DNA from 3 places in the Zhouia amylolytica AD3 genome. Region 1 is predicted to be linked to each of the others. Evidence: riboswitches for the same ligand, from Rfam matches in the RefSeq annotation. Region 1 holds a riboswitch; each other region holds the start of a gene.
The links. A riboswitch is a leader RNA that binds a small molecule or an ion and turns the genes downstream of it on or off. The one in region 1 is predicted to bind cobalamin.
Positions count from the first base shown of each region.

Region 1 (3,254 bases):
GTATTCAACCATGTCATTTCGTTCAAATTCTCCATGTACCAATACGTCTAACCCGATCTCTTCCTGCCAGCGAATAGCTTCTTCAATTTCATTTGCAATTTCCTTATGGTAACTTTCAGTGGTTATTTTTCCTTTTTTATGTTGAAAACGAAGTTGTCGTACCTCAGCTGTCTGTGGAAATGATCCAATCGTAGTAGTCGGAAATAAAGGCAATTGTAACAAAGCCTTTTGCTTGGTTTGACGAATGCTAAATGGGTGGCTTCGCAAGGTATCTGCCGCAGTAATATTCGCTACGCGATTTTTCACCTCCGGTTTATGAATTAATGTTGAAGAATTCCTGTCTTTGATAGCAGCTTTGTTCGACTCCAATTCTTTTTGATGCTCAGGGCTTGGACTTTGATAAGAGAGATGGGCGATGGTGCTCACTTCAGTCACCTTCTGTTTGGCAAATGCCAGCCAGCTTTTAAGAGTGGAAGGTAAGGTGTCCTCATCGTTTTCATTATCCAGATCAAATGGCACGTGAAGTAATGAACAAGAAGGAGCAATGACGATACGGTCTTCACCTATCACATTGATGGCCCTGTCAATAATTTGTAAGGAAGTCTCGTAATGATTCTTCCAGATGTTTCGGCCATCAATAACGCCTAAAGATAAATTCCTGTCGGTTGGAATTACATTCAGGATTACATCTAATTGCTCTGGAGCCCGCACCAAATCAATATGTAGCGTTTTAACAGGTAGCTCCATAACCGTTGTTAGATTATGTTCTATGCTACCAAAGTATGTGGCTAAGACCAAATCAATATCAGGGAAAGTAACGGCAATTTTTTCATAGACATATTGAAAGGCTTCCTTCTCATCTGCTGTCAGATCCATAGATAAAAACGGCTCGTCAAATTGTATAGTTGTAGCCCCGGCATTTTGTAGAACAGATAAGATATTCAGGTAAACAGGCAAAAGCTTGGCGATGAGTTCAATCCGGTGAAATCCTGCCTCTTTCTCCTTACCCAGCAAAAGATAAGTAACCGGACCAATAAGAACGGGTTTGGTCTTTATACCCTTTTCCAGGGCTTCTGTATATTCGTCAATTACCTTAGACGAAAAAAGATGAAACTCCTGATCTTTGGTGAATTCAGGAACAATGTAATGATAATTGGTGTCAAACCACTTGGTCATTTCCATAGCGATCAGGTCCAGCCCATTTTTTTGATATCCCCGGGCCATGGCAAAGTATAAATCGGTTTTTGAGACACGATGGTTTAACAGAGGTTCATAGCGATCAGGAATAGCACCAACGGTAAGAGACATATCCAATACCTGGTCGTAAAAAGAAAAGTCGTTGGAAGGAATCCAGTCGATACCCGCCTCTTGCTGAAGACTCCAATTAGATTGTTTAATCTTAGAACCCGTTTGGAACAGCTCTTCTTGGGTAATCTTACCTGCCCAATAGGCTTCACAGGCTTTTTTTAATTCTCTTTTGGCACCAATTCGCGGGTAGCCAAGAATTTGTGTAATCATACGTTTGTGGTTTTAAAAATGATACATAACATTTAAAAAACTTTACACTACGGTATGCCTGCAGATTTAAAGATGTCTTTACGGATAAATACCGGCATACAGGGATAACCCCACCTTGGGGATCCAAATAACAAACGGTAAAATATCAATATTCGATCCTTGCTTTAAATCGCGAAAGCAAAATCATTATGATGTAAGGCAGGTCTCCTGGCTTGTAACGTTTTTATCTTCCTTCCCGTCCTATGGTGGTTAGACAGTGGATACTTTAGATAAAACCTTCAATGTTACTTACAGTTGCGCGTCAGCTTGTGATTTGCACACAATTCCCTATTAATCAACTTTACGTTCAACCTTAATCAAATTGACAAGTACTGCAAAATTTCTAAGACAAATGTATGGCAAATTTAATTCTCATAATAGCAGAATAACCTTAAAAATATAACAGCAGGTTATTAGTTAATAAATGAAATTTAGCTGACCTTTTTAATTACGGATCAAGGATTGTTTTACAATCACATCAAATGCGTCTTACTGAAATAATTGTATCAAAATACCAATAACAGCAATCAGTAAACACAATGGTGAAAAAAGTTTTGTGTCCATCTCGCCAAATGGAGTATGCTTTATTTTTTTGAAGAATCCAATGTATTTAAATTCACCGATAGCACGGAGGAAAAAAATAGTAGGAATGATCCAACCGCCATAGCTGTATATCCATTCCGGAAGTCTGAACATAACGAATCCGGAGGTGTTAAGGTAAAACAACCCAAAAGTAAGTAAACCCGCTCCTACAATAGCACTGTCTGCTTTTTTGGGGTGTAAAACGCGAATTCCTTGTTCATTGGTTGGCAGAGCCACAGATAAACCAAAATTACCGCCAAGAACCCAGTTAAAATGTATAATAGCCAGGACTATAAAAACAAAGCTTAGAATTAAGGATAGCACCATCATAAAATTAAAAAGTCTCTTGAATCAATGCGTTAAGTAAAAAAGGAATTCGTGATTAATTGGCTATCAAATTTAATCAATCGTCAAATTTTTTACTGTATTTTATGGTAGGAAATTAAAAAGTTTAAATCATGATTGTTTCTTAAGCTATATATCAATGGTTATTCATGAGATAGATTGCTGTTAAAAATGTCTCTTAACAAGTGCCACTCTCCATCAACCTTTTTCCATAACACGATATATTTTCCCTCGTCTACTTTGTCTTCTCCTGAAAATAATTCAAAGGCCCCTTCTTCCGTTACAAACGTTTCGTTTCCCCATACTTCGATGGTGGTTAATTTAATTCCGGAAATCCCTGAATTCAATATTCCTGAAAAGACAGAGGTGATACTTTCTCTTCCTTCATACGATGGAGCTTCAGGCATCATGAACTTGCCATCCGTAGTGTATAAATTAGAAAGTCCAACGGAATCCCCTGCCGCCAATCTTTCCGTGTATTTCTGGTTCGCTGCCTCGATCTCTGCCTTCACCACCTCCAGATCAAATGCCGGGGCAGGTGAAGTATTAGAAGACTCTTTAGTGGTGTTTTTGCAACTGCCGATTAAAAGAATTAAAACTAAGAGAGTCAGGCTTTTTGGTAAAAAAGATAAATTTTTCATAATTGATTTTTTTTGAATTCCGAATTTGGTTGGTTTTCAGGATCCTTAATAAAAAAATCCTATCTAAGTTACTGGTAATAAATCAGATAAGCAATTTTTTTACACTCAGGTTTATGGGGCTGTTTAATT
Region 1 is NZ_AYXY01000023.1:485,372-488,625, reverse strand. It holds gene metE (5-methyltetrahydropteroyltriglutamate--homocysteine S-methyltransferase) at 1-1,518, opposite strand, end outside; cobalamin riboswitch at 1,699-1,888, opposite strand; gene P278_RS12915 (DUF3995 domain-containing protein) at 2,047-2,469, opposite strand; gene P278_RS12910 (YybH family protein) at 2,628-3,125, opposite strand; gene P278_RS12905 (SDR family oxidoreductase) at 3,253-3,254, opposite strand, start outside.

Region 2 (3,254 bases), on a different contig from region 1:
GAGTATTATACCCTAATAACTCGGTATATTCTTCATTTAAGAGATTGTAGACTCCTGCGAAACATTTCACTTTTTTTGACAGCTGATGGCTGGCATAAAAGTCTACTAAACTAAAACTATCTAAAGTAACATTACTGAAAGTACTAAAATCAGTATCCAGTCGATCTCCGTTAAATTGATAACTTATCGAAGCAAATGTTTTATCAGAAATAGTATACCCCACTGTTGCATTTGCTTTGTGTTTAGGTATTCTGATTGCCACAACATCTTTACGCTCAGTGAACGCATAATTCGCTGAGATAGTTAATACTTCAACAGGGGTTGCAACAACCTCTACTTCTACTCCCTGAGCAGAAGATTTCTCAGATACATTATAGTATCCTTGATTGAAATCGTAAGCTATTAAATTTTCTTCATCCCTGTTGAAGTATAAAGCACTAACCCTAAATTTTTGTCCAAATTTAAATTCTGCTCCTCCTTCAATGGTTCTATCTTCTTCAGGTTTCAAGTCTGGATTTGGTCCATAAAATCCAAATAATTGCGATAACGAAGGTGCAATAAAAGATGTACTGTATGATCCGAAGAGTTTCAAATAGTTATCATCAAAGGTAAATACATAAGATGGATTTATATTGTAAGTAAAATGAGAACCATATTCGCTATGATTATTCCAACGAACACCAGAATTAATATTTAATCCAAATTCAGAAACATACACAACATTGGCATACGGATCTACTTTGGTTGCAGATTCTGCACTTTCAAAATCTGTCTCATCATCCACTATATTAACCCCCAATATCGTATACAAGGTCTTATTAAATGTGTTTTTTGTGTAAGCATCTACTACCCAGTTTTCGGCTATAAAACTTGAAGGATATGCTGAAATAAATTCCCGGTCATATTTACTGTAAGCTCCATTTATATTAACCGAACCTCCATTATATTGAATTTTAGATGTTAACCCGGTTCGGTATTGCTTACTATTAAACCAATTATTTGCATCAGTATAGGCCGCAGCATCATATGCAGATGCTATATCAGTATAATTCCCATAAACTCCAAAAGAAAATGAGTCACAAAAATCATAGCCAAACTTTGCATTAACAGCATATTTTGAAAATGGATCTATTTCTTTCGCCTGTTCAGCCGCAGCTGACATACCATTGGTGTTCTGCTGATTAAAACTTACAAGGTAATTTAATTTACCTCCGTTACCATTCAAAGTCACATCATTATGGAAATCCGCAAGATTATAGTTTTGATCATCATGCGTCTGATTAGTTCCGATACTTGAGTTGATATTTAATGCAACGGATTTTGCTGCGGCTTTTTTGGTTGTAATATTAATAACTGCTGTTGCAGCACCACTTCCATATAAGGTACTGGCCGCCCCTTTAATAATCTCAATAGATTCAACAGCACCTAAAGATAACATACGTAAATCATATTCACTCGCAGATTGAGATGCATCAGACACTTGTACGCCATCGATTATAACTAAAACCTGTCTGTTGGAACCACCTCTAACATAAGTACTTAAATTTTGTCCCGCGTTACTCCTACTTCCATTAATTTCGATTCCCGACTTGGTATTAATAAGCTCAGCTAATGTTTTACCCTGATTGCGCTCAATTTCCTGTTTATTAATTTTGATAACAGTTTTACCAGAATTCTCACGTTTTAATTCAAATCTTGAATCAGACACAACCACTTCTTCCAGTTGTTCCACATCGCTTTTTTTCTGTTGAGCCATAGCATACACACTCATCAATCCAAGTGTACAAACAGAAATAATTCTTTTATTCATTTTGTAATTACAGTAAATAGGGAAAAAGCATGAAGTATCCATACCCAAACCTTTATCCCGAAAGTTTGACAATTATTTATGGAATTTTGCAGGTCTCCTGACTTGCGTCTTGCTGTATACCTTCCCATTCTCCTGTAATCATTAATTTCCAAAACAGGTTGTCAAAACTAATTTGACATGAACAGTGGTTTTCAAAGATTTTACAACAAGCATCCTTATAAAAGGACTAAGCTTACAGTTGCGGGAACAGCTCTGGTTTTTCACCAGATTCCCTTTTAATTCTCCCCCCTGATAAGGGTTTGAAACAAAATTCTTGGACAAAGATAGAGTTAATTTATAAACCTGTTAACTTTTCCTTCAAAACTTTTTTGTAATTATTTTTTAAATACTTTTATCAAAAATTTCAGCATAAAATGATTTACTACATCACGGGAGGTGAACGCTCAGGAAAAAGTTCATACGCTCAAAATCTGGCACTTAGCCTTTCTAAAACTCCTAAATATCTTGCAACTTCACGTGTATGGGATGAAGATCATCAACAACGTATCCAAAGACATATAGAAGATCGGGATGAAAGATGGATTTCGGTTGAAGAGGAAAAATTTATTTCAAATGTCATTTTTGCAAATGATGTTGTTGTTGTGGATTGTGTAACGCTCTGGCTAACGAATTTCTATATGGATACAAAACATGACAGGGATGAAAGTTTGAAGTTAGCAAAGGAAGAATTTACTAAGATTCTTGAAATCCCAGCAACTATTATTATCATTTCTAATGAAATTGGTATGGGACTGCATGCAGACACACATATGGGCAGGAAATTTACAGAATTACAGGGCTGGATGAATCAACATATAGCAAAACATGCCGACAAGGCTACTTTTATGGTTTCTGGATTACCAATTACTTTAAAATAATTAACGAATGAAATTTACTATATCACCCTTACTAAATAATAACCTAAAGGAAAAACTTCAATATAAAATAGATAATAAAACCAAACCAATTGGTGCTTTAGGTGTTTTAGAGAAGGTTGCCTTACAAATTGGAACCATACAAGAGACCTTGGAACCAAAAATCAAAAATCCGACCATTTTAGTCTTTGCTGGAGACCACGGTATTGCACAAGAAGGCATAGTAAACCCCTATCCTCAAGAAGTTACCACGCAAATGGTTTATAATTTTCTTCAAGGAGGAGCTGCTATTAACGTTTTTAGCGAAACCAATAACATTGATCTTCAGATCATTGATGCAGGTGTCAATTATAATTTTGAAAAGAACCTGCCACTTATTCATGCAAAAATTGATTTTGGGACTAAAAATTATCGTCTGGAACCTGCTATGAATAATGAACAATGTTTAAAAGCAATCAAAAAAGGAGCTGAACTGGTAGAAGATCGCAGTAAAAATGAGGTAAATACTATTGGTTTTGGTGAAATGGGAA
Region 2 is NZ_AYXY01000019.1:776,061-779,314, forward strand. It holds gene P278_RS08065 (TonB-dependent receptor plug domain-containing protein) at 1-1,810, opposite strand, end outside; cobalamin riboswitch at 1,881-2,135, opposite strand; gene P278_RS08070 (bifunctional adenosylcobinamide kinase/adenosylcobinamide-phosphate guanylyltransferase) at 2,224-2,727, shown strand; gene cobT (nicotinate-nucleotide--dimethylbenzimidazole phosphoribosyltransferase) at 2,735-3,254, shown strand, end outside.
Region 2: linked by a shared signal. The riboswitch ahead of P278_RS08065 (TonB-dependent receptor plug domain-containing protein) and the one ahead of metE (5-methyltetrahydropteroyltriglutamate--homocysteine S-methyltransferase) in region 1 are both predicted to bind cobalamin.

Region 3 (3,254 bases), on a different contig from region 1:
CCATTAGGCCTTAACACCCTTTTAACCTCTTTAAAAAATAACTCCGTGTCAAACCAATGTAAAGCCTGTGCCACAGTAACCAAATCAAAAAAGGCATCATTGAAAGGAATTGTTTCTGCCGGAGATAGACTGTAGCAAATATTATTTCTCTCAACAGCATTACTCAATTGTTTAACACTTACATCAATGGCATAAACCCTTTGGAAATATTCTGTAAGTTTTTCGGCAAAAATTCCAGTTCCGGTACCACAATCACAAGCACGCATATTGTCCGAAACATAACGCATTAGAAATTCGTATAAGGTATCCGGATACCTGGGTCTGTATTTAGCATATAAATCACTTTGTTTCGAAAAAATCTGAGAATTCATCTCATAAAGATACATGCTCTTTAATAGAATTTATATCTTAATGTCAGAAATAAACGTATGTAGTATTACAAAATCACTTCCTAAGCAACAGAAGCATGCAAGAACAGTCCCTCTATTATATAGCTGTTGTCCCCCCTGAGAATGAAGCAAATCAGGTAAAATCAATCAAAGAAGAATTGAAGTGTCGATATGGAATTCAACATGCACTGAAATCACCGGCGCATATCACACTTCAGATGCCCTTTCGAAGAAGCAGCACTGATGAAAATTTAATGATAAATACCCTTAAGGCATTTGCTGCAAAGAGACTTAGCTTTAATGTGAGCCTTAACGGCTTTAATCACTTTTCCAATCGGGTAATCTTCATTAGCGTTGAAGATCACCAACCGCTTATTACCCTGCACAATGTTTTAAAAAATACGCTAATTGCTTCCTTAAGCTTTACTGAAAAAGAAACCTCCGGCCCATTTCATCCCCATGTTACCATTGCCCACAGAGACCTTACACCTGAAATTTTTAATGCGATTTGGGCCACCTATAAAGCAAAAGATTTTACTATCACATTTAGAATAGATTCGCTTTGCCTGCTCAAACACAATGGAAAGAAATGGGATATATTCAAATCATTCCCTTTTAAATCAGATATAAAATCTTATTTTTGATTTAAATTAAGGTTTAGCTTGAAGCTAATTAAAAAGGAATTGTGTGAAAATCACAAGCTGACGCGCAACTGTAAATAACCATTTTTTTATGAAGATGTCACTGTTATTTTAATAATGGGAAGACCTTAAAAAAGTTATAAGCCAGGAGACTTGCCTTTACAAATAAAAACCAAAGTGCTTTCGCGTTTTAAAGCCAGGTCTGTGTTTTAAACCTTCCTGTACACTATAATTTAGTGTTATTGCTTTGATTCCTGCTGCACATAAAAAACATTAAAGGTGATGAAAACTTTAAAGTCATCAGGAGCTCCCTTGGTATGTTGGGATATTTATGGATCATTTATGAAAGACCAAACAAACCTGATCAACAAACAAAACGATCTCGAAGTACTTTCCTATTTGAAGAAATTAAACCGTTGGAAAACCGATATCCATTCAATAGTAGATCAAGTCCATTACGATGCATTAGTACTCACTGACACAAAGCAGGAAATAAAATGGATAAGTAAAGGCTTTAAACAGATGACCGGGTATTCTATAAAAAACACCATAGGAAGAAAACCTAAATTCCTTCAAGGTAAAGACACCTGCCCTACCACTCTAAACTTTATAAGAAGAATGTTAAGAGAACAAGTTCCGTTTTCTGCAAAACTTACGAACTACAGAAAAAATGGAGAAGCATACCATTGCCAAATTAATGTTATTCCACTAAAAAACAACCAAAACAGAACCACACATTTTATAGCGCTAGAAAATGAAACCCAATATAATAGATAATAGAAAAGTCACATCTGAAACAAGAATTTTCAAAGCTGTTTTCCCCAATACAACCAACCATTACGATACTCTTTTTGGTGGCACAGCTATGCAGCTTATGGACGAAACGGCATTTATTACTGCTACTCGATTTAGCAGACAACGCATGGTTACTGTAAGTAGCGACCGAATTGATTTTAAAAAACCTATACAAGCCGGAACGATTGTTGAACTTATCGGAAAAGTAAGCTCAGTTGGTAATACTAGTCTAAAAGTAAGAGTTGATATTTTCACGGAAGAAATGTATTCAGAGAAAAAAGAAAAATCTGTTTCTGGTGAATTTACCTTTGTAGCTATTGATGAAAATAAAAAACCAACCAATATTCTATAGCAACCATACATTTCCGTATCTTGAATTCAAATCACACTAAACTAAACAGATATGAATCAAGACAAAAATTTTCTGAACAGAAGGCGGTTCATCAAACAATCTTCAATATTTGCAATAACCGCAGGGTCGGCAATAACCTTCCCGGTAAACAGCTTTGCCAACTCTAGCATTAACACCTTCAATAATGATTTTAACATCATAGGTCCGAAAACAGGCTTCTCACCTCAAGTCGGAACCCTCGTTTCCATGCTCAACTGGATGCGTCATGTAATTTTGATGCCGGTACAAGGGATGAGCATAGAAGATCTTGATTATATCTATGATGAAAATTCAAATAGTATCGGAGCTATGTTACTCCATTTAGCAGCTACCGAACGATTCTATCAGATACACACATTTGAAGGGAAGAAATGGGGAAACTGGTCAAAAGAAGATATTAAAGAATGGTCCGTTGCTTCGGGGTTGGGAGAAGAAGCAAGAAAAACTATAAAAGGCCATGAACTTGGTTACTATTTAGACAAATTAAACAAGGTTAGAGAAAACTCACTTTTAGAACTGGCAAAAAAAGATGATGATTGGCTATTAACCGTCGATGATGATTGGCCATGGGGTCCTACCAATAATTACTGCAAATGGTTTCACGTATGCGAACATGAATCTAACCACAACGGACAGATAAAATGGATAAAAAGCCGACTTCCATCGCAATCCAAATAGTATCGACACCTAACCAAAAGATCAGGACTTATACATCTTAAACCTGTAAATTTAATGATTCGAAATCGATTTAGAGGCCCCTTTTGGATATCTGATGCTTTCAACTATCTCTCCGATTTCATCTGGTGGCCTTTTGGTCACTCTGGAAACAATGATGGCAACAATAAAATTGAGCAACATACCCACAGTACCAAATCCCTCTGGTGAAATCCCAAACCACCAGTAATCCGCTCCCGAAGTCGCCGGATCACCGATCCATTTTAACCTGAATTTGGCTATATAAAAACAAGTCACAAGGAGCCCCAAAACCATTCCTGCAATGGCTCCCTCTTTATTCATTCGTTTTGAAAATATACCGAG
Region 3 is NZ_AYXY01000001.1:471,157-474,410, reverse strand. It holds gene P278_RS02355 (class I SAM-dependent methyltransferase) at 1-371, opposite strand, end outside; gene P278_RS02350 (2'-5' RNA ligase family protein) at 467-1,033, shown strand; cobalamin riboswitch at 1,026-1,205, shown strand; gene P278_RS02345 (PAS domain-containing protein) at 1,313-1,807, shown strand; gene P278_RS02340 (acyl-CoA thioesterase) at 1,785-2,177, shown strand; gene P278_RS02335 (DinB family protein) at 2,229-2,894, shown strand; gene P278_RS02330 (sodium:solute symporter family protein) at 2,946-3,254, opposite strand, start outside.
Region 3: linked by a shared signal. The riboswitch ahead of P278_RS02345 (PAS domain-containing protein) and the one ahead of metE (5-methyltetrahydropteroyltriglutamate--homocysteine S-methyltransferase) in region 1 are both predicted to bind cobalamin.